3 regions of the Lactiplantibacillus sp. 30.2.29 genome follow, and region 1 is predicted to be linked to each of the others. Evidence: predicted binding sites of a transcription regulator. Region 1 holds the regulator's gene; each other region holds the start of a gene.
What was found. Region 1 encodes NrdR, which represses ribonucleotide reductase genes. Its sites were predicted from a motif close to ACACNATATATNGTGT; they were not measured.

Region 2: KGF65_RS05420 (deoxynucleoside kinase) is a predicted target of NrdR. The motif match lies at 5,987-6,002, and genes of this name have one in related genera.
Region 3: KGF65_RS07260 (deoxynucleoside kinase) is a predicted target of NrdR. The motif match lies at 1,764-1,779, and genes of this name have one in related genera.

The regions. Positions count from the first base shown of each region.
Region 1 is NZ_JAGYGU010000017.1:3,822-14,829, forward strand. Features, by position in the region: gene dnaI (primosomal protein DnaI) at 1-798, opposite strand, end outside; gene KGF65_RS10440 (replication initiation and membrane attachment family protein) at 802-2,238, opposite strand; gene nrdR (transcriptional regulator NrdR) at 2,260-2,775, opposite strand; gene coaE (dephospho-CoA kinase) at 2,815-3,408, opposite strand; gene mutM (DNA-formamidopyrimidine glycosylase) at 3,418-4,242, opposite strand; gene polA (DNA polymerase I) at 4,254-6,902, opposite strand; gene KGF65_RS10465 (Bax inhibitor-1/YccA family protein) at 8,064-8,780, opposite strand; gene KGF65_RS10470 (helix-turn-helix transcriptional regulator) at 9,034-9,240, opposite strand; gene KGF65_RS10475 (DUF2975 domain-containing protein) at 9,258-9,827, opposite strand; gene KGF65_RS10480 (hypothetical protein) at 10,017-10,430, opposite strand; gene KGF65_RS10485 (hypothetical protein) at 10,460-11,008, opposite strand, start outside.
Region 2 is NZ_JAGYGU010000007.1:48,844-59,851, reverse strand. Features, by position in the region: gene KGF65_RS05445 (GNAT family N-acetyltransferase) at 1-410, shown strand, start outside; gene KGF65_RS05440 (Rrf2 family transcriptional regulator) at 422-946, shown strand; gene alsS (acetolactate synthase AlsS) at 1,132-2,814, shown strand; lysine riboswitch at 2,873-3,054, shown strand; gene KGF65_RS05430 (amino acid permease) at 3,199-4,650, shown strand; gene KGF65_RS05425 (D-alanyl-D-alanine carboxypeptidase family protein) at 4,861-5,634, shown strand; gene KGF65_RS05420 (deoxynucleoside kinase) at 6,054-6,689, shown strand; gene serS (serine--tRNA ligase) at 6,974-8,251, shown strand; tRNA gene KGF65_RS05410 (tRNA-Leu) at 8,674-8,755, shown strand; tRNA gene KGF65_RS05405 (tRNA-Thr) at 8,759-8,831, shown strand; tRNA gene KGF65_RS05400 (tRNA-Gly) at 8,856-8,927, shown strand; tRNA gene KGF65_RS05395 (tRNA-Leu) at 8,936-9,021, shown strand; tRNA gene KGF65_RS05390 (tRNA-Arg) at 9,032-9,105, shown strand; tRNA gene KGF65_RS05385 (tRNA-Pro) at 9,113-9,186, shown strand; tRNA gene KGF65_RS05380 (tRNA-Pro) at 9,236-9,309, shown strand; gene KGF65_RS05375 (CtsR family transcriptional regulator) at 10,826-11,008, shown strand, end outside.
Region 3 is NZ_JAGYGU010000010.1:92,053-103,060, reverse strand. Features, by position in the region: gene KGF65_RS07270 (ABC transporter substrate-binding protein) at 1-254, shown strand, start outside; gene KGF65_RS07265 (glycerophosphodiester phosphodiesterase family protein) at 275-961, shown strand; gene KGF65_RS07260 (deoxynucleoside kinase) at 1,092-1,739, opposite strand; partial or broken gene mscL (large-conductance mechanosensitive channel protein MscL) at 1,844-2,228, opposite strand; gene KGF65_RS07250 (YhgE/Pip domain-containing protein) at 2,651-5,605, opposite strand; gene KGF65_RS07245 (sigma factor-like helix-turn-helix DNA-binding protein) at 5,989-8,388, shown strand; gene msrA (peptide-methionine (S)-S-oxide reductase MsrA) at 8,609-9,412, opposite strand; gene KGF65_RS07235 (Cof-type HAD-IIB family hydrolase) at 9,842-10,663, shown strand; gene KGF65_RS07230 (hypothetical protein) at 10,793-11,008, shown strand, end outside.

The DNA of each region.
Region 1 (11,008 bases):
TAATTCTTGCATTGAAAAGTTCGATGAAAAACAGGTTGGTAACTCTTCTTGCATCCGGTACTCTAAAATCACCCCAAGCACGTCATCGCGAATCCAAGTGGACGACGCGTCGGCGCCAATATCATCGATCATCAAAATTGGCGCCCGTTTAATCGCATCGACCTTATCAGCAGACGTATTGTTGCTGATGGACCGCTTCATTTCGACCGCAAAGCTTGGAAAATGAATCAATGTCGTATTGAAGCCGCGGGCGGCCAGTTCATTCGCCATCCCACCGAGCAGATAAGTCTTGCCGACGCCAAACGACCCATATAGGTAAAGGCCGCGATGGAACCGCTTTGGGGCTTGCGTATAAGCGTCAATAAAGTCCAGCGCTGCCACCAGTGCCGTCGCGCGGTCGCCGTCTTGATCATACGACTTTAAATCGGCCGTTTGAATGCTTTTGGGCATGCTGATCGACCGGACCCGTTGTTGTAGCGCTCGGGCTGCCTGTTGTTCTTGTAATTGCGGCGTTGGTTGATAAGCAATGTCGATCAGATGATTACTCATCACCAATGTCGGCTGATAGCCCGGTGCCTGCGTCGGTTCATGCCGGGCGAGCTTGCGTTTTTCTTCGCAAAATTCATATAATTTGGCACCAGAGCGTTCCAAAGCATCCGCAGATAATTCATCCTGGTGAGCGGCTAAAAACTGACGAACATCTGGATCATGATACACGGTCGTCATTAACGCCTCATAGCGATGATTCAAGTTTTTGCGATTCATTAACGTCCGGAGTGTTTCTGAGATATTCTCCATGCTTTAGTCCTCCTTTTCTGAATTTGTCTCGAGCTTGGCGAGTCGTGCCGCTAATTGTTGACGTTGTTCTGCCGACAGTTGCTTGTTGGGCTTGTCCGACTGAGCTTCGCCAGTTTGTTGTTTCTGGGCCCATTTTGGCATCACTTCTTTGCGGGTTGGCCGGGCATTCGACTTACGCCGCGGTGTCGAGGTCTTCGGCCGCTGACGTTGCTTCAAGTAGGCCAGCGCCGCTTCTGGCGTGTTGACGCCATGTTGTTGCCAGTCATTGGCAACCGTCTCGATCAAACTCCGATTGAGCGCAGCCAACTCCCTGTTTTGGAGCAAGTAATAAATGACGATGTTGATGACCGAGTTCGGTAACACGCCCCTACTGATCAAATCATGGACCAGCCGATTTTCACCACTTGTCACAAAGCCGTGCTTTTCCTGCTTCACCGCCGCCAAAAAATCGTACGGCGCGGCCTGCTTCGCAACATCGACCAATTGTTGTTCGTCCTTAGAGAGTCGTGCCGTTGAAGCTGGCTGCCGGGTTGCCTTACTAGAATTGGCCGCCGTAGTGGTTGGTTTAGTCGACTTATCGGCCGGTGCTTCATTTGTCGTCGTCCGAGTTGGCGCAGTTGGCCGCTCATACCGGCGTGCAATTAACAGTTTCAACTGATTCTCGTCAAATTGTCCAGTCGTCAAACTGGCAACTTCACTGATCAGCTTGGCCATCTCAATCTCACTGATGCCGTAAACCCGGCTTTCCGTAACGATAAGTTGGCGCGAACTAGCCACTTGTTTCAAGTCAACGTAGTTTTGCTTCAAGATTTGACCTAATAATTGCCAATCGAAGTCATCATCACTGAGTACTGGTGATTGATCTTCAGCCGGTTCATTGGCAGCCAGCTGTGCCCGCACCTGCTGGACAGGGCGTGGCGTGGTCGTGACTCTATGACCATCAACGTGAAATACCTCGAGGATATTAGCCGTCACGTCCTTCGCCGCCGTCAGATCCACCGGTTGCGTGGCAAAATCACTAGCCAGCTGTTGGTAGCGTAATTCCCCAACGGTATCGAGCAGCAAAACGCTTAACAGGTCATCTGCAAAGAATTGTAAGGCTAGTTGCGGTGCCTGCAAGCGATAAATATACAAAGTGCCGAGCTCATCTTGTTGGTAATAACTCCGTAACAGCCCCGTCGCCTCTAGTTTACGACGTGCTGCCAATACGGTCGGTAAATCGGCGTTCAAAATTCCTAGCAATTCCGCATGACTACGACGATTACTCAGTTCGTTTTCACTGCTTTGTAAGCTTCGCAGCGCGGCATACAAACTATATGCCAGTGGCCCAATTAGTGGTAAATACAGCTCCGCTAAGACTGCTTGCTGGGCGGCGCTCAACGCTGGGGCTTGTGGGACCACCAGTCCTGATTTGGGCGTCAATGGTTCTTCATTTGGCATCTTGTTCACCATTCTTTTGACCTAATCCTTTTTACGTTTTGGCGCGTGCTCGGTCTTCGCTGACGGTTTCGCCAACTTGACCTTGTCACGTTCCATCATATCTTGGAGTTCGTTCAAGAACACGTGCATATCCTTGAATTGGCGATAAACACTAGCGAAGCGAATATAAGAGATTTCATCAATATCCGCGAGTTGTTCCATCACGTACTCACCGATCACCTGGCTGGAAATTTCATTTTCACCCAGCGACCGGACTTTATTTTCAACATCATCAACGACCCCAGTCATGGTTTCCATGCTGACTGGGCGTTTTTCGGCGGAGCGAATAATCCCTCGTAAGACCTTCTCACGATTGAATTCTTCACGGGCACCATTTTTCTTGATCACTAATAACGGGGTCGCTTCGACCCGTTCAAACGTCGTAAATCGGAAACCACAGTTTTCGCATTCCCGCCGACGCCGGATGACGCGACCGTCATCAGTCGGTCGACTGTCAACCACACGGGAGCCATTATGATGACAATGTGGACATTGCATAGCTTTCACACCCCTTGTAACAAGTCACAATTATTTTTATTAAACAGTCATAGTTTCTAGCCATTTTAACACGGCGGCTTCAGTTTTATCAACGGTTGAACCGTTATCAATCACCACGTCCGCCCACGCGGCCTTTTGCGCCAATGGCAGCTGACTCGCAATCCGTGCCTGGGCCGCTTGCTTTGACAGCTGGTTGCGCGCCATCAAGCGTTTTAGTACGATGGCCGGTGGTGCAGTCACGACGACAACCTGGTCACAGACATTCTGCCAGCCACTCTCATAGAGTAACGGCACGTCTAGAATAATCGCCGTTGGATTCGACTGGCCTGCCGCAACGATGGCTTCAAACATCGCATATTGAATCGGCAAACTGGTGATGGCCGTCAAATCCTGCAAGGCGGCCGAATCATTAAAAACTAACTGACCAAGCCATGGGCGATTGAGTGAACCATCCGCCAATAATGCGTCCGGCCCAAACTTAGCTGCGATTTTCTGCGTCGTGGGTTGTCCTGGTCCTTCGACCGCCCAGGCGATTTTGTCAGCATCCACGATAGGTAAATACTGCGCTAATAACTTAGAAACGGTTGATTTTCCAGTCGCAATTCCACCGGTCAACCCGATTAATTTCGTCACGGTGATCACCTACAATCGTTGTTCAAGGGGACAGAAATGTGTCCCACGCTGCGCGACCTTGATCTTCTCAATCATCGTGCCACACCGCTCACAAGGTTCGCCTTCACGACCATAGACATGCAGGTGATTCTGAAATTGACCGGCCTCACCAAACGCCGTTGAGAACGAGTGTACCGTCGTTCCGTGTCCTTTGATGGCTAATGCCATTTCGGTAATAATATTGTCGCGCAACGTTGCAATTTCATCGGCTGTCAGCGAATTAGCTGGCCGCATCGGATGAATCTTGCTCATCCACAACGTTTCATCCGCATAAATATTGCCGATGCCCGCAATCTTACTCTGGTCCAGTAAGAGCGGCTTGATCATTTTCTTGGAATGTTCAAGCGTCGCAGTCAGATAAGCCAAGGTCAGTTGGTCAGCGACCGGCTCCGGGCCAATTGTGCGTAGTCCAGCCACCGATAGTTCCTCACCAGTCGGCACCAACGTCATCCGCCCAAATTTACGGGTATCGTTATACAGCAAGTCCCGGTCATCCGTTAAATGAAAGACGACGTGCGTATGCTTATCGCGCGCTTCACCACGCGGAACGACGTTGTACTTACCTTCCATGCGTAGGTGTGACACCATCGTTAAACCGTTACTAAATCGGAACAATAAATATTTGCCACGCCGGTCAATGGTTTGAATCGTCTGATTGATCAGCCGTTGTTTGAATAAAGCCACGTCATTATTGATGATTTTGGGCCAATAGACGTCAATATCAGCGATCGTGGCACCCTTAACGAGCCGATTCAACCCACGACGAACCGTTTCAACTTCTGGTAATTCAGGCATGGTGGTTCCCCCTATTTTGCATCGTACCAAGTATCACCGTAGTGACTCTCGACCTTCAACGGTACGGCTAACTTCACGGCGGAATCCATCACGCTTGGTACTAATTTTTCTAAAACTGGAATCTCTTCCTTTGGTGCTTCAAAAATCAATTCATCATGAACTTGTAAAAGCATGGTTGCTTTCAAACCAGCTTTTTTCAACTCGGCTTGCATCTTGATCATCGCAATTTTGATAATATCGGCCGCACTACCTTGAATTGGCGTGTTCATGGCCGTCCGTTCGGCAAACGAGCGTTGGTTGAAACTCTTCGAATTAATGTCTGGCAAATAGCGACGACGATGAGAAATTGTCTCAACGTAGCCTTGTTCCTTTGCCGATTTGACAATATCATCCATGTACTGCTTGACACCTGGATATTCCTTGAAGTAAGCGTCAATAAAGCTGCGCGCTTGCTTACGACTGATACCAATATTTTGTGACAAGCCATAGTCACTGATGCCGTAAACGATACCGAAGTTGACCGCTTTGGCTTGCCGACGAATATTAGGTGTCACGTCTTCAGCAGATTTCAAATTAAAGATTCGCATCGCCGTGGCAGCATGAATGTCGTCGCCTTCCTTAAAGGCCGCTTGCATGTTCTCATCACCGGTAATATGGGCGAGCACCCGCAATTCAATTTGCGAATAATCAGATGAAAAAATCTGCCAACCGTCATGACTCGGAACAAACGCTTGCCGAATCTTACGCCCTTCTTCAAGCCGAACAGGAATATTTTGCAAGTTCGGGTCAACTGAGGACAAGCGGCCTGTTTGCGTCAACGTTTGAAGATAACGCGTGTGCACTTTTTGGTCTGTGGAATGAATGGCATCCAGCAAGCCCACCACGTAGGTTGATTGAATCTTTGAAATTTGACGATACTGCAAGATATTCGCGACGATTGGTGCTTCTGGTGCTAATTTTTCCAACACGTCGACGGCGGTTGAGTAACCGGTCTTCGTCTTTTTAATGACTGGTAACTTCATTTCTTCAAATAAAATGTGACCCAATTGCTTGGGTGAATTGATATTGAACTCTTCACCGGCTTCTTGATAGATGGTCTGTTCGATCTCACTCAGGCGTTCCGTAAACTGACTACCCATCGCCTTCAAGCGACTGCTATCAACGGTAATGCCGGCAATTTCCATCTGAGCGAGCACCGTCGCCATTGGTTTTTCGATATCATCGTAGAGTTGGGCCTGCTCATTATCCGCGAGTTCTTTCAACAAGCGTGGTTTCAAATCAGCAATTGCCGCTAATTTTCGTGCCAAATGACTGAAGAACACGTCATCATCCTCAGGAATCGCACGTTTGACACCCTTGCCGTAGACGGTCTCGTCACTTGGCAAGTCAGTGTAGCCGTGTTGTTCCGCCAGACTACCAAGGTCGTTGCTGTTATCATTGGTGTCTAGTAAATATGAAACGAGCAATAGGTCAAAATCAACTTTACCAAGCTGGATGCCCAAACGGTTCAGCCCAACCATCGTTCGTTTCATATCAAAAACGTCCTTGGTCAGCGTATCGCTAGTCAAAAGCTCGCTGACTGCGGGTTGCATCAACAATTCAACATCACGACTAATATACCAATGGCCATCCGCACCAATCGCAAAACCAGCGAAGGCGGAGGTGTGGTAGTTTGGTGTCGGCATTTCAAGATAGAAGTCGACATTGGTCGTAAATTGTTGTAATTCATCCAAATTGTCTTTGGTCAAAACAGTGTATTCGATTGGTGTCGCTGGTTCGTCAGATTGCAGATGCAACTTCTTCAAAAATGACTGAAAATCCATCGTTTGATAGAATGCGGCCAACTGGTCCAAATCAGGGCCATTATAAGTCAAATCCGATAACTGAACCTCAATCGGTGCATCCCGCTTGATGGTTGCGAGCACCTTGGCTTGAGCCGCCTGTTCGCGGTCCTCAATCAGATGTTCCTTCATCTTGCTGGCCTTCATCGCATCGATGTTTTCATAGATACCTTCCATCGACCCGTATTGTTTCAGCAATTTCAGCGCTGTCTTCTCGCCGACCTTGGTCACACCAGGATAATTATCTGAAGTATCACCCGTTAGCCCCTTCATATCAATGATTTGTGCCGGCGTGATGCCTAATTTTTCTGTAACGTGTTCTGGGGTGTAGCGTTCAACTTCTGAAACCCCTTTAACGGTCACTGCCACCGTCGTCCGTTCCGTCGTCAACTGGGTCAAATCACGATCACCAGTAACGATCGTCGTCGTATAGCCCGCTTGATCAGCCTGCCCAGCCAGCGTCCCGATAATATCATCGGCTTCATAATCTTTTAATTCATAATGTTTAATGCCATAAGCGTCTAATAATTGCTTAATATATGGCATCTGCTCAGAGAACTCACTTGGGGTCTTGGCGCGACCGCCCTTATAGTTATCATACATGGCGGTTCTAAACGTAGTCTTACCCGCATCAAAAGCCACCAGCATATCGGTGGGGTCCACGGCCTTGATCATGTGGTCAAGCATGGTATTAAAGCCATAAATAGCGTTTGTATGCAAGCCATCCGGATTTACGAACCGTTCCAGTTGGTTATGCAAGGCAAAGAACGCCCGAAACGCCACACTGTTACCATCAATCAGTAATAATTTTTTTGCCATTGGTTTGCTCCCCGTCTCTTAATTTTAAGTTATCGATATCATGCAATGCTCATCAGTGTTATCAGTCATTTTGCACCGAACTGATTTTGCGACCAGTATGTGGTCCACTAACAAGTGGTTTACCCTTATAATTGTACCAAACAATCACCTAAAACGGGAGTTCGGCCCACTGAAAACCCGGTAAATCATAGATTTTCTGTTTGTTAGTGAGCTGGCCGCCTTTGACTTTGAACATTGACACGCATTGTGTGTTATGAATCATGATTAAAACGTGCCATTTTCTAAGTTCAAGTGCTGCCAGCTGGGACCCGCTGGAAACAGTGCGAGTTACCGTAAACTTGCTGTAGTAGATGCTTCCTACACCGGCTTCCAGGCATTCTGTGCAATGGCCGGAACGTGGTGGACACAGATTTAAGCCGACAGCCCACGTCTTAAATACTGGTCTTTCACTAACCAAGCCAAAAACGCTTGCTAAGTGAGATTTCACCACTGGGCCTTGCCCAGAATGCCTTCCAGCCGGGATAGTAGTCGAAAGGCGGACATGTGCGGACCCAACTTTAAATGAACTGCTCGTCGATTCTTAGTAAATAGTCATTTTGGTAATGAACTTTAAGATTTGTTTCGGGTAAAGGCTATCATACTCACGTTCCAATCATAGGAGTCGGTAGCATTACTGAATATTGTCAGAACTTTTTCTACTCGTATAAGACGACAAAGCCTAAGTCCAAACGAAGGGGAATTCTATGCACTAACTTCAAGGATAGTGTCTCTAAAATTAGTGCACATTCTTGAAACCATCATACTCAGCATTGAAATTAGATAAGTCTTTAAGCTCAATAAACCATCATCTATGCTGATTTCAAAAGTTTACCCGAAGGTCCAGCTACTGAATAATCGATGGTCAATTGCACCAAAAAAAGGTGACCGTTCATCCGCCATTCGAGCGGGGTCCCGACCTCCGCTGACGAACAACAATCCAACTAGCACGTTTCAATCAGCTTTTATGCTAAATAATAACTAGCACGACGCATATTGACGCATGTTTCAATAATTATGCATCACAACTCATAACCACCAGCTGGCCCATATCGGCATACTAACGAAAAGACACCCTAACCGAACGGGCTAGCGTGTCTAATTTGAAGTTTATTCTGTTAATGATTAGTCGCGGCTTGAGCCACCGAAGATTTGGACGAAGTATAAGAACAAGTTAACGAAATCCAAATAAAGTTGTAAGGCTCCGGTAACGGCTAAACCAGTAGATGAAACTTGGTCACCATATTGTAAATACATGTCCCGCATCCGATTAGCATCCCACATGGATAAACCGGCGAAAATCAAGACACCGATGTATGAGAAGATATAACTAATCATGGCGCTTTGTAAGAACATGTTAACGATGGAAGCCACAAACAAACCGATTAATGCGGCAATCAGATGACTACCGATCCGTGAAATATCACGCTTAGTGGTCGTCCCAATGACAGCCATCGTGGCGAAAACTGCACCAGCAGCAACGAAGGCCCCGGTAATCACCGCACCCGTGTATAAGGATAAGATGATCGACATTTCGACCCCAAAGACCACTGAGAACAGCATCAGCAAGGTAAAACTCATTGCTGGATTACGCGTTGCATTGGCTTGAATCCCGCCAATCATGACGAACATGCTAACAATGAAAATAACCAGCGCCATGATTGGATGAGCATTGAAGGCAGCGTAAATTTGTGCCTGGAACATGGTCATTGATAAGTAAACGGTCGAGGCTGAAACCAACACAGCAACCGTCATGAACCCATACATTTTTGTTAAGAAACTACGGAGCCCAACTTGCGTATTAATGGTCCGTGGTTGTGGGTCATTTTGAAAATTGTTCATAGAATCCCTCTTTCACCTAAAATTGACTACTCGTTACGTTTCCCGAGTTAAGATTAAAATTGAGTTAGTGAATCGTTACTAACGCATACAGCGCTAGCAACTTCCTCACACTAGTTTGTCAATCATTTGCCTATGACTAGCCATCTCAATCAGTCACCTCAACTTTCTTATCCTAAGTTTATCAAATTAGTCAAAGAAGGTAAAATAGTTTGTGCTTGGAAATTTGCTAAGAATTTCTAATGATTGGCAACCTCTAGTTATCATCGACGTAAATGATTATGTCACCTGGCTGACACTCCAAGACCGCGCAAATCTTTTCTAATGTACTGAACCGGATTGCTTTAGCCTTGCCAGTCTTCAAAATTGAAATGTTGGTTGGCGTAATACCAACTCGCTTAGCTAATTCACTGGTCGTTATATTACGTTCTGCCATGACGACGTTCAAGGTGATCTTGATCATTACGACAACTCTCCTTTTTAGATGGTTAAATCACTTTCAGTCTTCATGTTGACGGCTCGGGTGTATACCATGGCAATTAGGGCAAAGATAATTAGTTCGACAAAAGCGCTCACCAAGTTGTCCCATCCCAAACCAAATCGACTGATCCGGTATAGCCAACTAACCATCAATTGATTTGCACAAGCCATTAGCAACGACGAGCCCAGTATCCATATCTGACCTTTTACAATTCGATTCATCTGTTGACTGTTTTCAGTAGAAAAATAGACTTGTTCCTGAATGTTTCTGACAATCGCTGAAACTCCCTGAATAACCATAAATACACCAACCAGCATCAGAATATAACCAACAACCATCAGAATCGTATAAATTCCCGCTGGAAAACTAGCAATCATATTCGCGCTTGCTTCATGGGTCCTAATCGGCATCATAAAGTCATCACTGTGTAAAATATAACTCGTCGTATCGCCTGAAAAATAATTAAAGATGTCCTCAATCGGAACAAAAATGCCAAACCAAATTAATATTGATGCGAACCACAAAATCACGCTTAACGTTTCAGTTCCCAACTTCATCATTCTTGACATAATTACACCCCCGTATCTTTACTATTAAGATATCATATCGATAAACGATAATCAATATTTGACTATCGATATTTTTTATTTGTTTATTGAATATATTAAACAAAAAAAAGTTGTTCAGCAATCTATCAATTATGACTGCCGAACAACTATGATATTTTACTAACAAAATTTACAAATTTTTCTCAAATTTCACTCAACATACTTCCAGATTTCATCATCAAAGTGGCCGAGCCCATTTGCTTCCAGCGTCTTAAAGTACGCCAACAGTTCAATCGCCCCAGCTTTGCTAGCATGGGCAATCGCGTTCATCCCAGTTCCAGTTGGGACCACGTTACTCATCTCGGTGATGTCATGCCCATTTTCAATCTTGACTTGTGCGCAGGTGACTGTCCAGTGATTTAAGACGTTGGGCGCAAATACCAAGAAGACGTTATAATCATCCGATAAATAACCTGGCAGCGCCCACGCCGTCTCGTCGATCGGCTCTGGATACAGATTGCCCTGCAGCGCAAATTCCTGGATATTGTTCGCGGTTGGGACCACGTCTAACATAAAAATAACTTTTTCAAAAGCTTCAGTTCCTAACTGTGCATCAACGGCCATCTTGCACCGCTCCCTTCATTAAAAGTTCGCTAAAAGTTTTCCCGATAAAATTGGTATTTTTGCTTAATTTCTTTGAGCGGTGCATCCATCACGTGTTCATAGCCCTGCGCATCGAGTTTAAAATTACGGTTAACGATTGCTGCCAACCGGATTCGCAGCCCAGGATTTTTTGCCAATAACGGCCGCAAGTCACTCGACATGATTTCAAAGCGCGGCAACTGGTCTGGTACTAAAATCTTGATGAAATCTTGGTACGTATCCGCTAATACTTCTGAATAGATATGATCGGCATATTTCAATTCGACGGCTTCCAACTTATTGTAGTACTCGGCGTTGGTCAGGCCCTTCTCATTTTTGATCAAATGCTGTTCATCGTATTCATGTACCAGATATGCATCCCAGTCTCGATAAGCATAAGTCGTCATCCGCACGACCAAATGCCGCCCAGGTGCCGTCACGTTTTCGGGAACCAGCTCGCCATTTACATCCCGCAAATAGGGCTTGACTAACAACTGAGTCACAAAATGATAGTAGGTTCCCGGAATCAGCTCCCGGTCACGGTCAGCGTCATACAGTTC
Region 2 (11,008 bases), on a different contig from region 1:
GTCTAACGGAGGCCGAATTTTTGTTAAAGCAACAAGCAAAGCTCCCACAGATCTTTGCAATTGAACTAGAGGCGACCCAGCACGTCATTGGAAGTGTTGGGCTATATGAACGGATGACCAATACTGGTGAGCCAGCCGCTAAGGAAATGGATTTAGGGTACATGCTAAACGCGCAGTATTGGCAGCGGGGCATCATGACCGCCGCGGTAGCACGCATCTTGAAATACGGATTTGAAACGTTACAGTTGCGGCGCATTACCGCCAGTTGTTTAGCCAATAATCCGGCATCCAAACAAATTCTGTTGCATGCTAATTTTCGCCAGTATGATTCGGTTCGACATCCGGAGTACGCCCCGTTTGGCCCTGGACAGACTGAATTATTTTATGACTGTGTCGCATTAAACGTTTAGGAGATGGGTAGATGCAACTCGCAAAATCATTTGAACAGGCGGCTTGTGTGCTCGTACTACTAGCGACACAGCAGCCGGAGATTCCGTTAACAGCGGACGTGCTTCACGAACGAATCGGCGGTTCTGCGTCGTATATTCGCAAAATCATTCGCAAATTGGTCGTTGCTGGACTAGTTACCTCAACTAGTGGTAACAACGGGGGTGTCCACCTGGCACGACCAGCTGAAGAGATTTCAATTACTGACGTGGTCGCGGCCATCGAGGGGACGCTGCAGACCTTTCCGAACTACGGCTATTTTGACCAAGTTTTCAAGGACGTGGAACCAGTCGCCCATGAAGGGACTAAGGTCGTTAATCAAATCTTTTCGCAAGCTGACCAGTTATGGCTGAACTTTTTGGCCCAACAAAAATTGGCAACGCTCATCAAGGAATTGTTAGCCGTCCAGCAGATACCGGTCCTAGATTGGACCAACTATTCTGATGACAAAATGGCGCAATTAAACGGATTGTTAGCGCGGATGCGAACGAACAAGTGAGCCATCCTACAAACTTAAGAAATTTTGAGAGCGGTTTCCCTCGGTAAATCAATGTTGACGCGCTTTTAGTATTTGGATTTGATTTTCGATCAGATATACTTTATTTCACAAGGCGGAAATTACTGTTATTAAGGCATTAATTATGGTATTCTAACAATGAATTTCACAAGATAGAGGAGATCAACATGGCTGATAAAAAGTACTATGGGGCCGACGCAATCGTCGATAGCCTTGTAAACCACGATGTTAAGTATGTATTTGGGATTCCCGGTGCCAAGATCGACCGGGTGTTTGAACGCTTAGAACATCCCGTTAACCCTAAGAGTCCGCGGTTGATCGTAACACGCCACGAACAAAACGCTGCTTTTATTGCGGCTGGAATTGGCCGAATCACGGGTAAACCCGGGGTCGTTATGACCACTTCTGGTCCTGGTGCTAGTAATTTAGCAACCGGCTTAGTGACTGCCACCGCTGAAGGGGACCCGGTCCTCGCGATTTCTGGGCAAGTTCAACGGGCCGACTTGTTACGTTTGACTCACCAGAGTATGAATAACGCGGCGCTGTTCAAGCCAATCACTAAGTACAGTGCTGAAGTCCAAGAACCTGAAAACATTTCTGAAGTGTTAGCAAATGCCTATCAGGAAGCCACGGCGGCTAAGCAGGGTGCTAGCTTCGTCAGTGTGCCACAAGACGTGACGGACTCAATCGTTCGGACGCCAGTCATCACACCGATTCAAGCACCAAAATTAGGACCTGCTAGTCCAGTTGAAGCCACGTTACTGGCACAAAAGATCAAAGCAGCCAAGTTACCCGTCTTATTAGTTGGGATGCGTGCTTCCTCACCAGAAGTCACTAAAGCGATTCGCAACCTCGTGACGGCCGCAAACTTACCAGTTGTCGAAACGTTCCAAGCAGCCGGTGTGATTTCACGTGATTTGGAAGCCAACCATTTCTTTGGTCGGGTCGGGTTATTCCGGAACCAACCAGGGGACATGTTATTGAAGAAGTCTGACTTGGTCATTGCGGTGGGTTATGACCCAATCGAATATGAACCACGTAACTGGAATGCAGAAGGTAAGGCCCGCATCGTGGTGATTGACGCCATGCGCGCGGAACTTGATCATAACTTCCAACCAGAGACGGAATTGATTGGAGACATCGCGCAGACCTTAGACTTCTTGTTACCATACATGAAGGGTTATAACATCAGTGATGATGCTCAATCATATTTGAGTGAATTACAAGAACGCCTGCAAACGCGGGACTTTGTACCTAATATTGATAAGCAGTCTAAGCTAAATCATCCGCTATCAGTCATCGCAGCTTTGCAACAACGGGTCAGCGATGAGATGACGGTCACTGTTGATGTCGGGAGCCACTACATTTGGATGGCGCGGCATTTCCGGAGCTATGAACCACGCCACTTACTGTTCAGTAACGGGATGCAGACTTTGGGTGTCGCCCTACCATGGGCGATTGCCGCAGCGCTAGTTCGGCCAAACACCCAGATTGTTTCCGTTTCGGGTGATGGGGGCTTTTTGTTCTCCGCTCAGGAACTTGAAACGGCCGTGCGCTTGAAGCAGAATATCGTGCACTTGATTTGGAACGATGGTACCTACGACATGGTGAAGTTCCAAGAAGAGATGAAGTACGGTGAAGATGCGGCCGTGCACTTTGGCCCAGTCGACTTTGTCAAGTATGCTGAAAGCTTTGGTGCCACCGGTTTACGGGTCAACCAACCTGCTGACCTAGAAAAGGTGCTCGATCAAGCTTTTGCCACGGATGGTCCAGTCGTTGTGGACATTCCAATCGACTACTCTGACAACAAGGCTTTAGGTAAGACGATGTTGCCAGATCAATTTTATTAAAATTAACGATTAAGACAGGTTGTCAAATGAGGACTGGTCGGATATAATGGTTGAGTATATCGAAAGAAGAGGACGCGGTTAACAATAGTAACTGACTAGAAGTGGGTCATCACTAGTGAAGGTCAGTGAACGGGGCAACCGCCGAAATAGATGAATCTATGACCGATTCATCTGTTGGGCCTTGGTTGAATAAATCAAGGACTGTCGCAGCTAGAATAGTTGCGGGGCGCTATCGACGATGAAATCAGCAATTATGTCAATCAATCTGATTAAAGTCTTTTTGCGCACGTTTTCGCGTTGCAAGAAGGCTTTTTATTTTGGTTGTGCTAAACCTGAATCGGTGTGAACACTTTTAGATATAAATCGATTTTTGGAGGTTCTGCAATGGCAGAAGAACAACATCAGGATGTGCACCGGTCCTTAAAGACCCGGCACTTATCCATGATTGCACTAGGTGGTAGTATCGGGACTGGCCTGTTTGTGGCATCTGGTTCTGCAATTTCAACGGCCGGGCCAGGCGGGGCGCTACTGGCGTACGTCGGCATCGGTATCATGGTCTACTTTTTAATGACGAGTCTGGGTGAGATGGCAACGTACTTGCCAGTCGCCGGGTCGTTCTCAACGTATGCAACCAAGTTTGTCGACCCAGCGCTGGGATTTGCGATGGGCTGGAATTATTGGTTCAACTGGGCGATTACGCTGGCGGTCGATATCAGTACGGCGGCAATCGTCATGCAATTCTGGTTGCCGACCGTGCCCGGCTGGGTCTTCAGTCTGATTGCCTTAGTCTTGATTTTTACGATCAACGCTTTGTCGGTGCGGTCGTTTGGCGAGACGGAATACTGGCTTTCACTGATCAAAGTCGTGACGGTCCTGGTCTTCTTGGTCATCGGGGTGTTGACGATCGTCGGCATCATGGGTGGTCACGCAACGGGCCTCAGCAACTTCTCGTATAAAAAGGCGCCATTCGTGGGTGGAATTCCGACGATCCTCAGCGTATTTGTTGTCGCTGGTTTTTCATTCCAGGGGACGGAATTGATTGGGATTACCGCGGGCGAATCCGCAACGCCGGAGAAAAGTATTCCGAAGGCCATCAAACAAGTCTTCTGGCGAATCTTATTGTTCTACATTTTGGCCATCTTTGTGATTGCGGCCATTATTCCTTATACGTCTAAGGACTTGCTGGGTTCATCAGCGAGTGATATTGCGATCAGTCCGTTTACCTTAGTCTTCAAACGGGCCGGGTTGGCAGCGGCTGCCAGTGTCATGAACGCGGTGATTTTGACCTCCGTCTTGTCAGCGGCCAATTCAGGGATGTATGCGTCGACGCGGATGCTGTACTCCTTGTCATTACAAGGCTACGCGCCAAAGACGTTTGGTCGGGTCAACCGGCGTGGGATTCCCATCATGGCATTATTAGGAACCACGGTCATTGGTCTCTTGACGTTCCTATCGAGCCTGTTCGGTCAACGAATCTACATCTTCTTGGTGTCCGCAAGTGGATTGACCGGCTTCATCGCTTGGCTAGGAATCGCCATCTCACATTTGCGGTTCCGGCGGGCGTTTGTCAAGCAGGGCCATCAGCTCAGTGAGTTGCGTTACCATGCTAAGTGGTTCCCATTTGGGCCATGGTTCGCATTTATCCTCTGCTTGGTCGTCATTATTGGCCAAGACTTGCATTCGTTTGCGACACTGGACTGGCAAGCCATCGGGGTCACTTACATGAGTATCCCATTATTTATTGTGTTATATGTCTACTACAAGATTCGTTATCATACCAAGATGATTCCGTTGGATAAGGTTGACTTAACCCGCCATCATCATGGTAAAGATTAACTCGTATTTAGAATGTGCTTAACTCGCAGTTGGAGTTAGGTGCATTTTTTTAAACGGGGAGTCAGCTAGCAATCAACTCAGCTATGACTGTGCGAGTGCTGATGAATGGTTAAATGAAAAAATCATTAAAAATTATCAAATATCGACTGGAAAACAAGTTTTAAATCCGTCCCCTATGCTAAGCTAGGACAGAGAAAGGCAGCGAGAGAAATGTGGAAGCGTAATTTAGTAAGAGGTTTAGCATTAGTAACGTTAGTCGGCGTCTTGAGTGGTTGTGGCGCTAACAGCCAGTCGAGTGTGTCAAAATCATCAAGCAGTTCGGCGAAAACGACCAAGACGCAGACCAAACGGCAACGACTGATCAGTGAATTGCCAAAGGGCGTCAAGTCGACGGATGCTGATCTGGTCGTCGTCAACAAGTGGAACAAGCGCTCAGAAATGAGTTTCAGTAAGTCGAGTGTCAATGGAATCGATGTCCGGACGTCAATCGTCAAGCCACTGGAAGCTTTCATGGCTGGCGCTAAGAAGGCCGGGTACCCGGCAACCATCGTTTCTGGTTACCGGTCCGTTGCCTATCAAAAAGAGGTTTGGAGTCAATCGATTCAAACCTATGAGAACGAGGGCAAGTCGGCCAAAGAAGCCTTGAAGCTGACGAAAGAATACGTGGCGGTACCACGTGGTAGTGAGCATGAGACTGGCTTAGCTGCGGATATCATGAACACGCATTGGTATAACACGCATGGCAATCAGTTGCTCTCTTCATCAGACAAGAACAAAGGGCAACAATGGTTAATCAAGCACGCCCCAGACTACGGTTTCGTACTACGCTTTACGAAGAGCGGGACCAAGTCAACGGGGATTGATTATGAATCATGGCATTTCCGCTACGTCGGCAAAAAGAGTGCCCAATTCATGACCAAGCACAACCTGACCTTGGAACAATACGTGAGCCTGTTAAAGGCACGTGAAAAGGCGGCTAAGTAATACTTAGCTTAGGAACATGACTGACGCGATATAAACGGGGTTACGCCCCTAAGTCGCGGATGTTCTTGATCAGCAAATTGAGTAGGTGTCTCCAATCTGGGGGATGCCTTTTTTAGTGGGCATGAAGTTACGAATTACGCTAGTCATCATCTAGCATGAAATTAAAACGTGATAGCTGTTTGGCTTGTGCTTGTCGGTCGCTACAGCCAGGAAGCCAATCGCATGGTGGCGGAACGGCCGCTTTTGACCTTGAAAACCAGCACGCTTTAATCATGCACTCAAGACAAATTAAGCCAAACTAAGTTTTTTATGGAATTGACTCACCAGATATTGCATTTTAGGACTTGGGTGCGTACAATATGTAGTGTTGCTTTTAAAGATAATCAAAATTTTGACGTGACTAAAAGGAGAGACGCCCCATGCTTGTAATGTCAGGAACAATCGGTGCCGGCAAGACGAGTTTAACGCAATTAGTAGCCCAACATTTCGGCTCCAAAGCGTTTTACGAATCAGTTGATGATAATCCCATTTTGCCGTTATTTTATAAGGACCCTAAGAAGTATGCGTTCTTATTACAAATCTACTTTTTAAATAAACGGTTGGATAGTATCAAATCAGCGTTTGCCAACGACTTGGACGTCTTGGACCGCTCAATCTTCGAAGATTCATTATTGTTCCATTTAAACGGGGATTTGGGACGGGCGACCAACACCGAAGTTGACATTTACGACTCGCTATTGAATAACATGATGCAAGAATTGCCTGAAGCTGAGCATCAGAAGAGCCCAGACTTGTTGATTCACATCAATATTTCGTTCGATACGATGCTCAAGCGAATTCAAAAGCGGGGCCGCTCATATGAACAAATCGACCAAGATCCAGACCTATACCAATACTATCAAACGTTGAACGAACGGTATACGGACTGGTACGCTAACTATGACCACAGCCCTAAGATGCAAATCGATGGCGACCAATTAGATTTCGTTGCGGACCCGAGTGCTCGTCAGGAAGTCATTCGCTTGATTGATGAAAAGGTTAAGAGTCTCGGCTAGTTGCCTTTTGGACATCAATGATTTATAGTAGACAGTGAATAGTAAACACGGCGCGTTTTAAGTAGACGTTCAGAGAACCGGTGGGTGGTGTGAACCGGCAGTCGAAACTCCGGCGCGACAATGTGGGCAGGTAATACTGCACGGCACGGCCGTTATCCGTTTAAGGGTGGGATTAACAAATAATCCTGAACTTGGGTGGTACCGCGAATCGCAGTCTCTTCGTCCCAATATGGGAGGAGAGACTGTTTTTATTTACAACTAATTTCTACAAAGGAGACGTCGTTATGTTAGATGTTAAAATGATTCGGCAAAATGCCGATTTTGTCAAAGAACAACTTGGTCATCGGGGCGTTGCTGCTAGTGATATCGATGACTTGTTAGCTGCGGACGAACAACGCCGTGAATTGATTGCGAAGAGTGAACAACTCAAGTCTACTCGGAACAAGGTCTCAGGTGAGATTTCAGAAAAGAAGCGCAATAAAGAAGATGCCAGTGCTGAAATTGCTGAAATGCAAAAGGTTAGTGCGGATGTTAAAGACTTGGATGAACAACGCCGGACGATCGACGCGCAAGTCCAAGACATGGCAGCTCATTTACCAAACGTGCCTCATCCAGACGTGCTGGTCAGCTTGAAGGAAGAAGACGCGGTTGAATTACGTCGGATCGGGACGCCACGGAAGTTCGACTTCACACCAAAAGCCCACTGGGACATCGGTGAAGATTTAGGTATCTTGGACTTCGAACGGGGCGCCAAAGTCTCAGGAAGTCGGTTCTTATACTACATTGGTGATGGGGCCAAACTTGAACGGGCCGTCTACAACTTCTTCTTGGACCAACATGAAGCAGAAGGCTATACCGAAGTCTTACCACCATACATGGTGACGGATGAATCAATGTACGGGACTGGTCAATTCCCTAAGTTTAAGGAAGACGCCTTCCGGATCACAACGCAAGATTTAACGTTGATCCCAACTGCTGAAGTCCCATTGGTAAACTACTACCGCGATGAAGTTATTCCGGCAGAAAAATTACCCGTCTATTTCACGGCGTTATCACCAGCATTCCGGGAAGAAGCTGGTAGTGCCGGTCGCGATACCAAGGGTTTGATTCGTTTACACCAATTCAATAAGGTTGAAATGGTCAAGTTTACGAAGCCTGAAGATTCATGGGATGAACTTGAAAAGCTGACCAATAATGCCGAATCATTATTGAAGAAGCTCGGCTTGCCATATCACGTGATTACGTTGACGACTGGTGATATGAGTTTCACCGCTGCCATGACGCATGACCTAGAAGTATGGTTCCCAGAACAAAACAAGTACCGTGAAATTTCAAGTTGTTCAAACTGTACTGATTTCCAAGCACGGCGCGCACACATCCAGTATCGCGACGATGATGGTAAACTCCAATTCGTCCACACGTTGAATGGGAGTGGCTTAGCAGTCGGTCGGACCGTTGCAGCTATTTTGGAAAACTATCAAAATGAAGATGGCACGGTCACGATTCCAGATGTCTTAGTGCCTTACATGCACGGCAAGACTAAAATCGAAAAACAAGGTTAAATCGAACTGATGATTTAGTCAAACGCGGATTCGCAGTGATGCGGCTCCGCGTTTTTGCATAATTTATGAGTATAAAATTAACGCGTATCAGCAGTGAAATTGGTGGAAAGCAGGCTTTATGGAAGATAAAGGTTAGTTTTTAATGGAGATTTACAGCCGAATTTCAGCCGTCAAAAGGCGGTTTCAGTGGCTTTTTTGAAATTAAATAGAATTTTTTTGAAAATAGGGTTTGCTATTTTAGGCTACCGTGCTATAATATTTCTTGTCGGAAAAATAGAACTTGTTTATCCATTAAAAAAGTATATTTATCCAATTAATTGAAAAAGTTGTTGACAACTATTCAACAAGATGATAAAGTTAAATAGTTGTCAAGGCATACCAGTAAGAACTGTTAGACCGGCAACGGGCATGGTTAATATCATGCGGGTGTGGCGGAACTGGCAGACGCGCTAGATTTAGGTTCTAGTGTCTTACGACGTGGGGGTTCAAATCCCTTCACCCGCACATGCCGACTTAGCTCAGTTGGCAGAGCATCTCACTAGTAATGAGGAGGTCGGAGGTTCGAATCCTCTAGTCGGCATTTACAATTGAATAGCTTTATTATGCGGAAGTAGTTCAGTGGTAGAACATCACCTTGCCATGGTGGGGGTCGCGGGTTCGAATCCCGTCTTCCGCTTTTAATTTGCCGGGGTGGCGGAATTGGCAGACGCACAGGACTTAAAATCCTGCGGTTAGTGATAACCGTACCGGTTCGATCCCGGTCCTCGGCATTTTAAATAAGCACCCATAGCGCAATTGGATAGAGTGTCTGACTACGAATCAGAAGGTTGTAGGTTCGACTCCTACTGGGTGCATTAGTATCGGGAAATAGCTCAGCTTGGTAGAGCACCTGGTTTGGGACCAGGGGGTCGCAGGTTCGAATCCTGTTTTCCCGATCGTTTAACACAGTCTTAGTGATTACTAAGGCTTTTTATTTAATTTTCTCGGGAAGTAGCTCAGCTTGGTAGAGCACTACGTTCGGGACGTAGGGGTCGCAGGTTCAAATCCTGTTTTCCCGATTACGGTTAAACCAACTAATCCAGTCATTTGACTGGATTTTTTTATGGCCACTTTTGACGTGTGGTGTACTGCTGTGTTGTGACTGGTGCTGAGGTGTGATCGCCCCATCATTTTGAAATGCCTTTTTCGAGTTGGCTCCGCCCAATGAATTGATGAGATTCACCAGTAGTGCGCCTTGCGTTAATTATTTGGCATTAAAGATGATTTAAACGTGCCTGTTGGTCGGTTTACTGTTCGTCTGCCGAGACGCGTTCTATTCCGACCTCCGGGGCCGGCTGACAACGCTGGAACAGGGCGGACATCGATTTGAACTCACGCAGAAACCCACTGCGCAATTTCAAATACGAGTCTTCTTCTAGCCCGGGAAATTCACCCGGACAAGAAGAATTTCGCCCTTGAGCATTGTCAGCCAGCCCCTACAGTCGGGAACCCGCTCGAATGGCAGATGAACGGCCACCTATCTAGGTACAATTGACCACTGAATATTAGGTTTCTGGTCCTTCAGGCAAGCTCTCAAACGGGATCAATGCTGAATTATGGCATCTAGTTACTGAAAAGATTACCTGAATGCGATTCACGAATCTCAATGTCAGCTAGTCTTGCGTTTAGTCGAATAAATTGTCTTCACTTATAATTCAAGACTTTGCTATCCCGGGTGATTAGAGGAAGTTTTGACAATCTCAGTGAAACCGCGTGTTCGAAGTCTTAAATCATGGGTCAGGATGCTTGGTTATTGTTAGAACCAGTCTGACAGTTTATTTCAACATTCCTGTATACTAAGGAACCAACAACTAATCTAACAAAAAAGTTGGGCCCGCCCACGTCCGCCTTTCGAATCATATCCAGGCTGGAAGGTGTTTCTGACAATGCTCAGTGGTGAAATTCCACTTAGCAAGCGTTCTTGGCTTGGTTAGTGGAAGACCAGTATTTAAGACGTGGTTTTTCGGCTTAAATCTGTGTCCACCACGTTCCAGTATTGTCAGAAATGCCTGTAAGCCGGTGTAGGACGCACACGATTCTGCAAATTTACGCCAACTCGTACTTGTTCCCAGCGGGTCTCAGCTGGCAGCTCCTGAATTTAGAGAATAGCACGTTTAAATCATAATTCATGACGAACAATCTATATATGAAGTATCTGTTCAAAATGACGTTAAGCGTGGCCGGTCGTAAATAAACAAGTGGCGTATTAGTCGAAATTCAGGCGGACAACCTGTAGTATAGAAACTCAAGCTGTTGGATAAACGACGAGTCCCAGACAAAGTTGACCAAATTCAGACGCCAACACTTGACATATTTTAAATAGGTAGTTGAATGAATATGAAGGCCTAACAAAGTTAACGAATCAGGGTCGAAAATCCGGTCCAATCAATTGAAAGCAAGTGCTTGGCGTGCTATGCTGTAACAACCGTTAAGCACATGCTGGGTCGCCAGTTGGGTGAAATTCTTTGCTTTTTTCCATTATCCTCGTATAATAAAAGTCAATATTAGTCAAAGATAATGAAAAGGGTGAAGCACATGCAAAGTCAAAATATCTCGGATATTATTGAAAAGTATTTAAAAAGTATTTTGGCGGACTCGGAGCATGTTGAAATTCGGCGTTCAGAAATTGCCGACCTTTTCAACGTGGTACCCTCACAGATTAATTATGTGATTAAAACGCGGTTTACGATCCAAAATGGTTACTTAGTTGAAAGTAAG
Region 3 (11,008 bases), on a different contig from region 1:
ATGAACCAACACTGAAGAAGCTCTTCAAGAAGTCACCAGTGTTGGAAGTCTCTGGGAATCAAATGGCTCGCACCAAACCTAATAATACCAACTCGGGTGTCTTTGTGGACGGATGGGTGCCAGCGCGGACCGCCATTCAAAATGCGATGCAACAAATTTTTGCGGGTCAAGATATTCGTAAATCTTTGCAAACAGCTGAAAATACTTACAATCAAGTGTTAGAATCAAATAACCGTGCAAACGGTCGTCATTAATCGAAAAGAGTTGAAACCACGTGCCAAATATGTCATTAATTTACGGTCATCGCGGCGTGCCCGTGAAGTTTCCAGAGAATTCCTTAGCGGGCTTCGCCTACGCCATTAACCATCATATCGACGGACTCGAATTTGATGTGCATCTGACCAAGGACATGGTGCCCGTCATCATGCACGATGAACGCATCGATCGAACCACAGATGGTGAGGGTGCCATTGCCGATATGACTTTCAAACAGTTACGTTACTTCAAGCTGGCTAACGGAGAACCCGTGCCATCACTGCAAGAGTTTTTGAGCCTCGTCAGTGGTGAGCCGGTACACTTAAACCTAGAGTTCAAGACCGACCGCCACTTCTATCCTGGCATCGAACGGATCGTACTGCGGATGATCAAGCAGACAGATTTAGTCTATCCGGTCGTCTTTTCGTCCTTCAATTTGAAGAGCTTGAAGCGCGCCTATGCCATTGATGCCAGTCAAAAGTACGCCTTTTTGACCTCAGCACATTTGGGTAATCCAGATGAATTTGCCACCCATGAACATTTGGAAGGCGTGCATCTCGAGCATTTCCAACCGGTGAAAGAAGTTGCGGAACGCGTGTGGACCGTTGATGAGCCGGCAGTCATGCAACAATTGTTTGCAGCGGCCGTTAACGCGGTCATTACGAATAATTTTGAGTTGGCGCAACAAGTACGAGCGGCCATGTAAGTGCAGCTCGAAGCGCGACAGGTTAGTTCAAACGCACTTATCAATTATTGATAGTTGTGATTAATTGTCAGCATAAGAAAAGGAGTGGATTTCCATGGCGGAAATCCACTCCTTTTTATCATTCGAAAGCTTAAACACTGGCTGGGTTGCGAATCTTACCCAATTCAGCATCGATTTGTGCGAGTACGGCTTGTTGATTTTCAGGTTTCTCTAAGTCGTATTGTTGTAAGTCGATCTTCATCTTCGGACTCGCATCATATTCGTCATACCACTTGCGGTAGGCGGTCCACATCTTGTAGTAATATGATTCAAGTTCAGGATTGTTATCGAATTGTTCGTAGTCACGACCCCGCTTCTTGATCCGGTAGAGGATCGTATCGAAGTCGGTTTCGGAGTAGACCATCAAGTCCGGCGCCTTTTTAGGCAACTCAGTTAATTCGGTCATCATATTGTCTAATAGTTGCAAGTAAACTTTCAGCTCAGTGTCAGAAATATTACCCTCAGCGTTGTTTTCTTTGGTAAAGAGGGCATCTTCGTAGATGGAGCGGTCGAGAACGTTGTTATCATCGGCCAATGCCTTCTTGATCATTGCAAAGCGCTTGTTGAGGAAATAGATTTGTAATAGGAACCCGTAATTCTTTGGATCCGAATAGTAAAGTGGCAGTACTGAGTTGTCGCCAACCGGTTCGTAAAATGCCTTCGTTCCAAGGTGGTCTGCAATCAGCCCCGTTAACGTGGTTTTGCCGACCCCAATCATTCCTGCTGTTATTATCACCATGATAGCCCCTCTTTATAAAAAATTGCACAATATATTGTATCTCAAAAAAAGTTGGAATACCATATAGACTTTTAATGAAAAATTTGCTTCGGTGCTATTTTGGGCTATTTTTTGGCTTGTTCCTTCAATAAATCACGGATTTCTTCCAAAGTATTGCGCGGAAAGATCGACTTCTTCTTCATCCTCAGTTTCTTCCGGTTCATTTTTAACGACTTTATTAATAATTTTCACCAGAATGAACACAACGATGGCGACGATGAAGAAATTAATGATGGCATTCAAAAATGACCCGTACTTGAAAGTGGCATCACCGATACTGACTTTTAAGTTGGATAAATCGACACGACCTAGGAAAATCCCAATCAACGGATTGATCAAGTTATCGGTCAACGATTTGACGATGGCGGTAAAAGCAGACCCGATAATGACCCCAACGGCCAAGTCAATCACGTTCCCACGAGCAATAAATTCCTTAAATTCTTTAATCATGTGACGAGCGCTCCTTTTTTGTTTAGCTGATAACAGTATAGCCAAAATCAAACGTTGACTCAATTGATATACGAGATGAATTTCGGGGCAATTGGTGGTTAACCACAGCATACGCGGTCGAATTTTGCCCGTACTAACGATTTGTTTCGTTTGGATAGTGACTTAATCTGGTGGACGCTGTGCTTGAGGCGGGGGGTGGATGGGGAGCACAGCCGGCACGTTATCGGTGGCTAGTGACTAGGATTCAAGACTTCGGGAACATGGCACGACAAGCTCGAATCAACCCCAGTATATCGGTTAGTCGCGAAAAGCGTTCAGTTACTGACAAAATCGATACAAAAAACGCCCCAACACAAGTGTGCGAGACGTTTTTAGACAGGTGGTCAATATTAAGCGGTGCACTGACCAATCATCATATTCGGTTAGTGTAGGTCGGGGCCATCGCTTGCTTTAGCTCGCAACCGACGCTGAATATGCGTAGCTAGTTTGCTCTGGGTCGCTTTGAGGGCAGCCGGGTCGTCGAAATCAATTTGTGCGAGCCGTGGGTAACGACGCAGGAAGAACAGCCCAGTAAAAGCAACGAATAGCACCAGAATCAGTGCTAAGATGCCCAGCTCACCAAGCGCGGAATTGCCAGTCATTAAGGTTTGTCGTAATCCGTTAACGCTGTAGCTCATCGGTAACCACGGGTGAATCATCTGGAAAAAGCGGCCGGATAGTTGAATCGGGTAAGTGCCGGCTGAACCGCCGAGCTGCAGGACCAGCAAGACCATGCTGAAGAAGGCACCGGCCTTACCGAAGACGAGGTTCAGCCAGGCGACGATCGTCATGAATAGGAGTGCCGTCAGAATCAGCACCAACCAGGTGGCGAACGGATGAATCGGTGTGAGCGCATCGATTCGCATCATTAACCCAAGCATAATGGTGCTTTCCATCAGTGAAGAGGCCAGCACTAGGATTGCCTTACTGCACCACCATTCGAAGGCGGATTTTGGATGCTTGCGTGGCGTATATAAATCAAACATCATGTTAAAGGCAAGCGCGCCGACGAAGAGCGACACACTTAACATGTAGGGTGCCATGCCAGTCCCGTTGTTGGCAGCCTGATCCGAATCTGAATGAGTCGTCGTCACCGGTTTAGCGATTTGCTGATACGTCAACTTGGACGGGTTGACTTGGCCTTGCTTGGCAGCCGTCCCTAATTTGGTCGCCAAGGTTTGATTGCCGCTTTGAATGGTCTGGTCAGCGGCCGTGACCTGGTTCGCACCGTTGGCAAGTTGTTGCGCGCCACTTGCTAACTGTTGATTACCATTGGCGAGCTGGGTGCTGCCAGTCGTTAAGGTGTTGCCGTTAGCGGCGAGTTGGTTGAGACCATTGCCGACACGTTGCGCCCCGTTAGTAAGTTGGGTAATACCAGTCGTGAGGCCAGGCAATTTAGTCTGAATTGTGCCAAGTCCAGTCGCGATTTGATTGCTGCCGCGGGTGAGCTGGTTGCCTTGGCTACTGAGTTGGGCCGTTCCCGTCGCTAATTGTTGGGTTCCCGCTGCGACTTGACCAGCACCAGCGGCGAGCTGCTGACTGCGTTGGTTAAGTTGGTCGGTGCCTGTGCTTAACGCCTGGAAGCCCTGGGTCAGCTGTGAGCTAGTGGTCGTGAGTCCGGCCGTTCCGCAAGCTAGTTGCGTTGCGCCATTGGCCAGCGTCGTGATGCCGGTCGTGAGCTGTGGCAGGTCGGTCTTGAATTGGGTCAAACCAGTGTTCAGTTGGCTGGCCGCTGTTCCGGCAGTTTGAATGCCGTTAGTCAACCCTTGTGCGCCGGTAGCAAGCTGAGCGACTGAGCCGGCGAGGACCGTCTGCTGCTGATTGATGACGCTGAGGGCGTTAGTAAGGGCGATCGCGTCAACAGTGGGCTGCTTAACTTGTGCGAGTGCAGTCGTCAAACTCGCAAGCGCAGCGTTGATGGCGTCCTGATTGGTTGACTGATCCACCGTCGCTAAAATGGCGGATTTTTGAGTGGAAGTTAGGTTTTGACGATCCGCTGTTGCAGCGACGTTGGCGTGGACCGTTGCACTAGCCTTGATGGCTGCTGACAGGGCGTTGAGTGCGCTGTTAACGGTGGTCAAGTCACTGCCCGTCGCTTGCTTTTGCAAGGCGGTCACAGCTGTGTTGAGCGCTGCCTGGTCGCTGGTCCGGTGTTGCAGCTGATTTTGAAGCTGTTGCAGTCCGGCAGTTAGTGTTTGACTATGTGAATCTAGCGTTTGAAGACCGGTGTTAAGCTGACTAGCGCCATCCGTAAGTGCGGTCGTTGCGCCAGTTAAACGGGTCGTTTGAGCTTGTAACTGGCTGGTGCCACGGCTAAGACTCGTGGCACCAGTATTGACCTGGCTCACACCGTCCACATAGCGATTCAGTCCCGTTCCAAATTGCTGCGTCCCAGTAGCTAATTGCGCCGTGCCATGACTGAATTGCTGAGCACCAGTCGCCACTTGACCGGCACCGTTATTAACCGTGGTGGTGCCGACGTTAACTTGCTGAACGCCGGTGACGTAGCGATTGACGCCCTGATTCAGCACTTGAGCGCCGGTATTAAGTTGATCGAATCCAGTCACCAGCTGATTACTTTTGACGAGTAGTTGCGTCAGTCCAGCGACGACTTGTTGATTACCTGCTTGCAGTTGGTCGACGCCGTTAATATATCGATTTAAACCGATACGCATCGTTTGACTACCTTGTGCCAGTTTCAGTGAACTGGTAGCTAGCGTATCAAGGTGTGTGGCGAGCTGCCGATTGGCCGATGCCAGTTGGGTGCCACCGGTGGCGGGTTTTTGATTAGTCGTCGCAGCGGTTTTGAGACCGCCATCTAGCTGCTTGATAGCTGCAAACATCGTCTTGGCATAGCTGGTCGTAATCGTTTGTGCGACGGATGTCCGAATCGAGCCGACCGCGGAAGTTGCCATTTTACTAGCGACAAAGTTATGGCCAGCGCTCGTGTCATAGTGCAGCACCATCGCCTGTGGGTGCCGATTGAGCAAGGTCGTGGCGTGCTGCGAGAAGTTTTTAGGAATCGTGAGAACCATGTAGTAGCGGCCATTTTTTAATCCGGCTTGGGCTTGGTCTGCCGTCATCGCATGAAATTCCAGCGCATCGGATTGCTTGAGTGTGTGCGTCAGGTCGTGGCCGATACTGAGTCGGTGGCCCTGGTAAGTGACAGCCTGGTCCTGGTTGACAACAGCGACCGGTAAGTGATTGAGCCGTCCGTACGGATCCCACATTGACCGAAGAAATGTGACGGCGTATATCGATGGAATCAACATAATAATTGCCATGACGATCATCATAAATTTGTGGCGCTGCATATAGGCCCATTCTGCTTTAATCATTGTCATTACTCCCCCTTGTGGTGAAAGGTGTCAGGTAACACCGCTGGAAATTCGCCTGTGCACCAATGAGAATAACAGGTTTTAAATGAAGTGCCACATCAGTTTCCCCGCGTGTGAGGCTTATGCCACACTTGGGGCGTAAGTGGGGTGTAAAACGGCGCTGACATTTGGAGATTGTTAGTATGACGAACAGATCACCCATTACAGATGGGAATAGATGGGGTCTATTAAAATTCAAGTATACTTCCGGATATAGTTGGATTAGAAATTGCGGATTTGCTTTCTTGAACATGAGCGTACATTTATAATAAACGCAAGGGTAGGGGAATTGCATTAACGCTGAAGTTATTATTGGCGGATAATCGAAAGGAATGGCTATTGTTATGAAAAATCCAATCATGTGTTGTGCCTTAGCCACTTTAGGGGTAAGTCAGGGGAAAATTGATAAGTTAGATCCCACCACTTGTCACTTTTATGACTTAATCAATGAACAGCACGTTGCATTATTGTGGGAACAATTAGTGGGTCGTAAAAGTGCCCAAGCGGTGAGTCAAATCGAAGCTGCTCAAGTGAACTGGCAGCAAAATCATCCTGATCTGGCTGATTCGCTGTACTTTCTAGCAATCGTGGGCGCAAGTGATAAGTTAATCCGAAGCTTGCAACGAAATGGGGTCAGAACGGTCTCGCAACTAGATGATATGATTAGGCAACAGATGAAGATGCCAACTGATTGGCGGAAAAATCCAATGGAAAATGCCGCCCTCGTTCAAGCCTATCTTGATTGGAAAGTCACCAATCAAGCGGAATTACAGCGGGAGCTTGAAACCAAGCCAGAGGTTGATTTGAGTGTGCGATTAGCGCAAGTTGCAAATCAGCAGCGAACCGCAGCAAAGCTTCAAAAGTGGTTTGGCGTTGAGAAAATTCCGAAGACGTTAATGGCATTTTTAACGTTAGACTTTAAGAAGAAAGACCTCCTAGTGAGTCGTTTGTCAGGGAAGACGTTACAAGAAATTGGTGATGAACATGGGCTGACGCGTGAGCGTGTTCGTCAGATCATTGCCAAAATGGTTCAGCAGCTTCCATTATTTGACGATGTTGAGAAATATCACAAATTAGTATTGACTTATGATATCCAACTCGATCAATTTTTAAACTATACTCAAGGGACTGAGGAAATATATACTTATTTGACTCTTAAGTACAAACGCCCTAAAACGCTGGCGTCATTGGACCAATACTTACTCGCACTGAATAAAGTGGCACCGGATGCTTTAGGGGCCCGATTGAATCAGCACGGAAAATTCATTAATCACGCGAATCAAGTGGTTCCTTTTTCGGCCGCCAATGTGATTGATGAAATTCTGTTTAACAATCGACGGGTCTTTGATAATGATGAAATGGTCGTTCAAATGGAAAGCTTTTTTGAAGCTCATGGTCAAATGCAGGCGACTGCCATTTCGGCTCGTGCGGTACTGGCCCAGATCGAACGTCAAGCACATATTATTCAACGAACGAATGGCTACTTTCGGTACTATGAGTTGGATCTGCACGATATACTGGACTATCTGGACGAGTTGAATGCACTATTTGATGTTGCAGATGGCATTTATGGGATTGATTACTTTTTTGACCACAATCAGTCGCTGATGGCCGAACTAGGGCTGCAAGAAAGTTCTGAGTTAGCTAATTTGTTAAAAGGCTTGGGCTATGAGCGGTTTGAGCGCTTAAATACAATTGTTCGTCAGTCGCAGGTTTACATTGGGGCAATCAAGAATGATACCCAGTGCAAGGAGCAATTTTATCTTGGTGTTTTTTCACAGTTTGACGGGCAATCATTGGCAGATACCGTTGACTACCTTGAAGCTAATTTTGCGCTTCAGCGTCCAACGATGTGGTCATACTTGGGAACAACTTATAAGCCATACATTCATCGCAATATGATCAATATGAATGTTAAGTTGCCCAGTGATGTAGATTTTTATCGTAAAATGAAAGTTGTTCTCAATGAACCAATATATCCTTATGACCAGGCTGCAGCGATTATTAAGCTAGTTGATCCGTCGATACAAGTGTCACCATTACTGATGGATCGACTCGGTTACATCGAGCGAAGTGCCCTGTTAATGCAAAAATCTTATGCTTCTTTGAATGATGCAATTAGAGCACTGTGGTTGGCGGATGACGAAATTTCAGTTGAGAAGGTTCAAGCTTATCCGAACAACTGGTTTAGATTCAAGGCGTATAATTTGGAATTGCAACATGACCTGGTTGCGATAGATTCGACCCGTTACTTGACGGCGAAGGGATTGGGTCGCATTGGCGTGACCAAATCGGATATTGATCGGTTTCTGCAAGAAATCATGTCATTTATTGAGGATGACGTCTTTTTCACTTGGAAATCGTTGCTTGATTCAGGCTTTGAAAGTGATTTTATGGCTAAATCTCAACTGAGCGACTTTGCGTATGAACGGTTGATTTTCACCATTCCGTCCATTAGAACCATCAAGACGCGAGGTTCAGTCTATGTTAATCAGAGTCATCCGACACCAAAATGTCCGCCATTAAATGATTTTTTTGCACAAGAACTGGGTGGGCAGTCACGTGATATCGACGATTTTTTACGTGAGCTGAATCTTAAATTCGGCCTGGATGTGACTAGAACAAGAGCACTTGAGAAGTTGGCTAAGGGCCAATTAGCGTATTCAACAGAGACTAATCATATCTATCCAGATAAATTGAGTATGTATGAAGATACTTACCAAGAATTAGGAATCGATGTTTAATGAGCGCCATAAACGGTTCAAAAGCTACTCATGACCAATAAATCAACGTTTATTTAATCAAAAAATTTATTTTTAATGAAGAAATTTAGATGAAATTAGGCTGACTAGTCCCAACGGAGACCGGTCAGCCTAATTTTTTGATAGTTATGATTTGACGCGAATTACGCCGCCTTCTACTGCGCTTATTTAGCGGATGTTGCATATCAAGAAGAAGTACGAGTCACAACTTGTTTTTAAACGCCAGCCACTTCAAATAATGGTCATGCGCCTTTTTCATTCGCCGATAACGTTGCGGTTGCTTGCGGTAGAAATTCTGATGGTAATTTTCAGCCGGCCAGAAATGATTTAGTGGTTCGATTGCCACGACGATCGGTTGTTTGTAGCGCTTTGAATCAATGACGGCTTGTTTAGACGCCGTGGCAATTGCCTTTTGGCTTGGATTGGCGTAGAAAATGACCGGACGATATTGGTTGCCGCGGTCATTAATCTGTCCAAACTGGTCGGTCGGGTCGATCAGTTGCCAGTATAGTTCGACAAGTTCCTGATAAGACGTTGTACGGGCGTCATACCTGATTTCGACCGCTTCAACGTGGCCGGTGTACTGACCGCTAACTTGCTCGTAGGTGGGTTGTGCCCACGAACCGCCCGTATAGCCCGAAGTGACGGCAATAATTCCGGGACGTTGGTCAAAGGGCTCGACCATGCACCAAAAACAGCCGCCGGCAAACACGGCGCGTTCTTCATGGCTAGCATCGATTTGTGGTGTGTCAGAATAATCTGATTTGGGCACCACGGACCCGTTGCCGGTCAGTGCCAAGTAGAAATCCATCACGTCCGGCGTGAGGTTATCACGAGTCGCGAGTGGCCGTAAATCGGCTTCCAACTGCTTCAATTGACCAGTTGGGGATAATTGTTGCGGATTATCTTTGGCCTGAACGAGTAAATGCCGCTCCCAGTCGCGGGTCGCAGGATTTAAGATTAGGTTGTATAGGTCGCGCATTAACGCGGCATTATTTGTTTTCATGATTAATCACCCGCTGCTAGTTGATTGACTGTGTTGGGGGAGGCGTGGGAATTTAAGTTCGTTTCTGGTTTGGTTCGTTTGAATTAGGTACATTTTAGCATGGTGCGAGTGTATACACCTAACGCCATGATTGGGAGTTGTACGCTTTAGCAAAAATTATAGCTTGTTTTTCGCCAGGATGGATAGAAATAGAGGAGATTTGGCTTGGCAATCACGACTATATGTATTTTGTGCTCTAGGACAGACCCTTAACGTATCCCGATTTACTGATTCGCAAGAATATGGAATTAAAACATGTTCAAATCAGATTGGTACTTTACACTTCAAAATAAAGCGGTTGCATTTCCCCCAATCTTTCGCTAGAGTGGAATGGTAAACCTAAACTGACCGAGGATGGTCGTAGTGGACTGGATGAGAGGGACGATTGATATGTATAAAATGATTGTTTGTGATTTAGACGAAACATTGATGAATGATGACGGGACGCTGTCAGCTAAGAATACAGCGGCCATCAAAGCGGCGGCTGAAAAGGGCGTGTTCTTCGTGCCAAATTCAGGGCGGAGTTATACCTCTTTTCAAAATGATTTGGAAACGATGGGGCTTCGCAATCAACCGCACCAATATTCGATTTCATATAATGGTGGCTTGATTTTGGAAAATGCCGGTAACAAACCGCTGGCCGTTAACGCCATGCCTTACGAACTTGCCAAGGGCGTCTTTGAAGCTGGGGTGGCCGATGAACGCGCAGCGACCCATGTATATACGCAAGATAAACTGTACATTTATAATCCGGTTGCTAGTGATTCCGCCTACCTTGAAAACCGTGGGGTGACGTTTGAAGTAATGAACGAACCTGATTTTTCACGCTTCAAGGATATGAATATCATGAAGATCATCATGGCCTTGCCAACGATGGCTGACCGCAAAGCAATGCGGGCTGCGGCTGAACAACGGGTTGACGCCAGCAAGTTAGCCGTCACCTATTCATCGGACCGGTACGTGGAATTCAATCCCGCCGGCGTGAATAAGGGGAGTGCGACCCTACAATTGGGTAAATTACTCGGCATCACCACGGATGAAATCATTGCAGTCGGTGATAACGGAAATGATCTGCCAATGTTAAACGCCGTGGGCCTGCCAGTCAGTGTTGCGAACGGGATTGATACCGTCAAAGCAGCAGCGAAGTATGTGACGGCAGCGGATAATAATCATGATGCGTTAGCTGAAGTAATTAATAAATTTGTATTATAAACCGATTTTTATCGTCAAAATGAAAGATACCATTTGGATTTCAATATTTACGAGTGGTATCATGGTAATTGAAAATGTGCTAATATGAGATAAATTATTTGTTACAAATTACCGAATGGGGGAACACGCATGAGTGCGATTCGCGACGATTTAGCTAAGGCGATTAAGGATAAAAACCTCGTTGAGATTTATTCCAAGGGAACCAATGAGCAATTTAGTGTCGGCTATGTCATTCAGCAGGACGAAAAGTTTGTGCTGGTTAAGGCCGTTAATGTCGATGGTGAACTAGATGGGCTAGTGGTTTTTCGTAAAGCATCGTTAGCCCGCGTGATTAGTGACACTGAT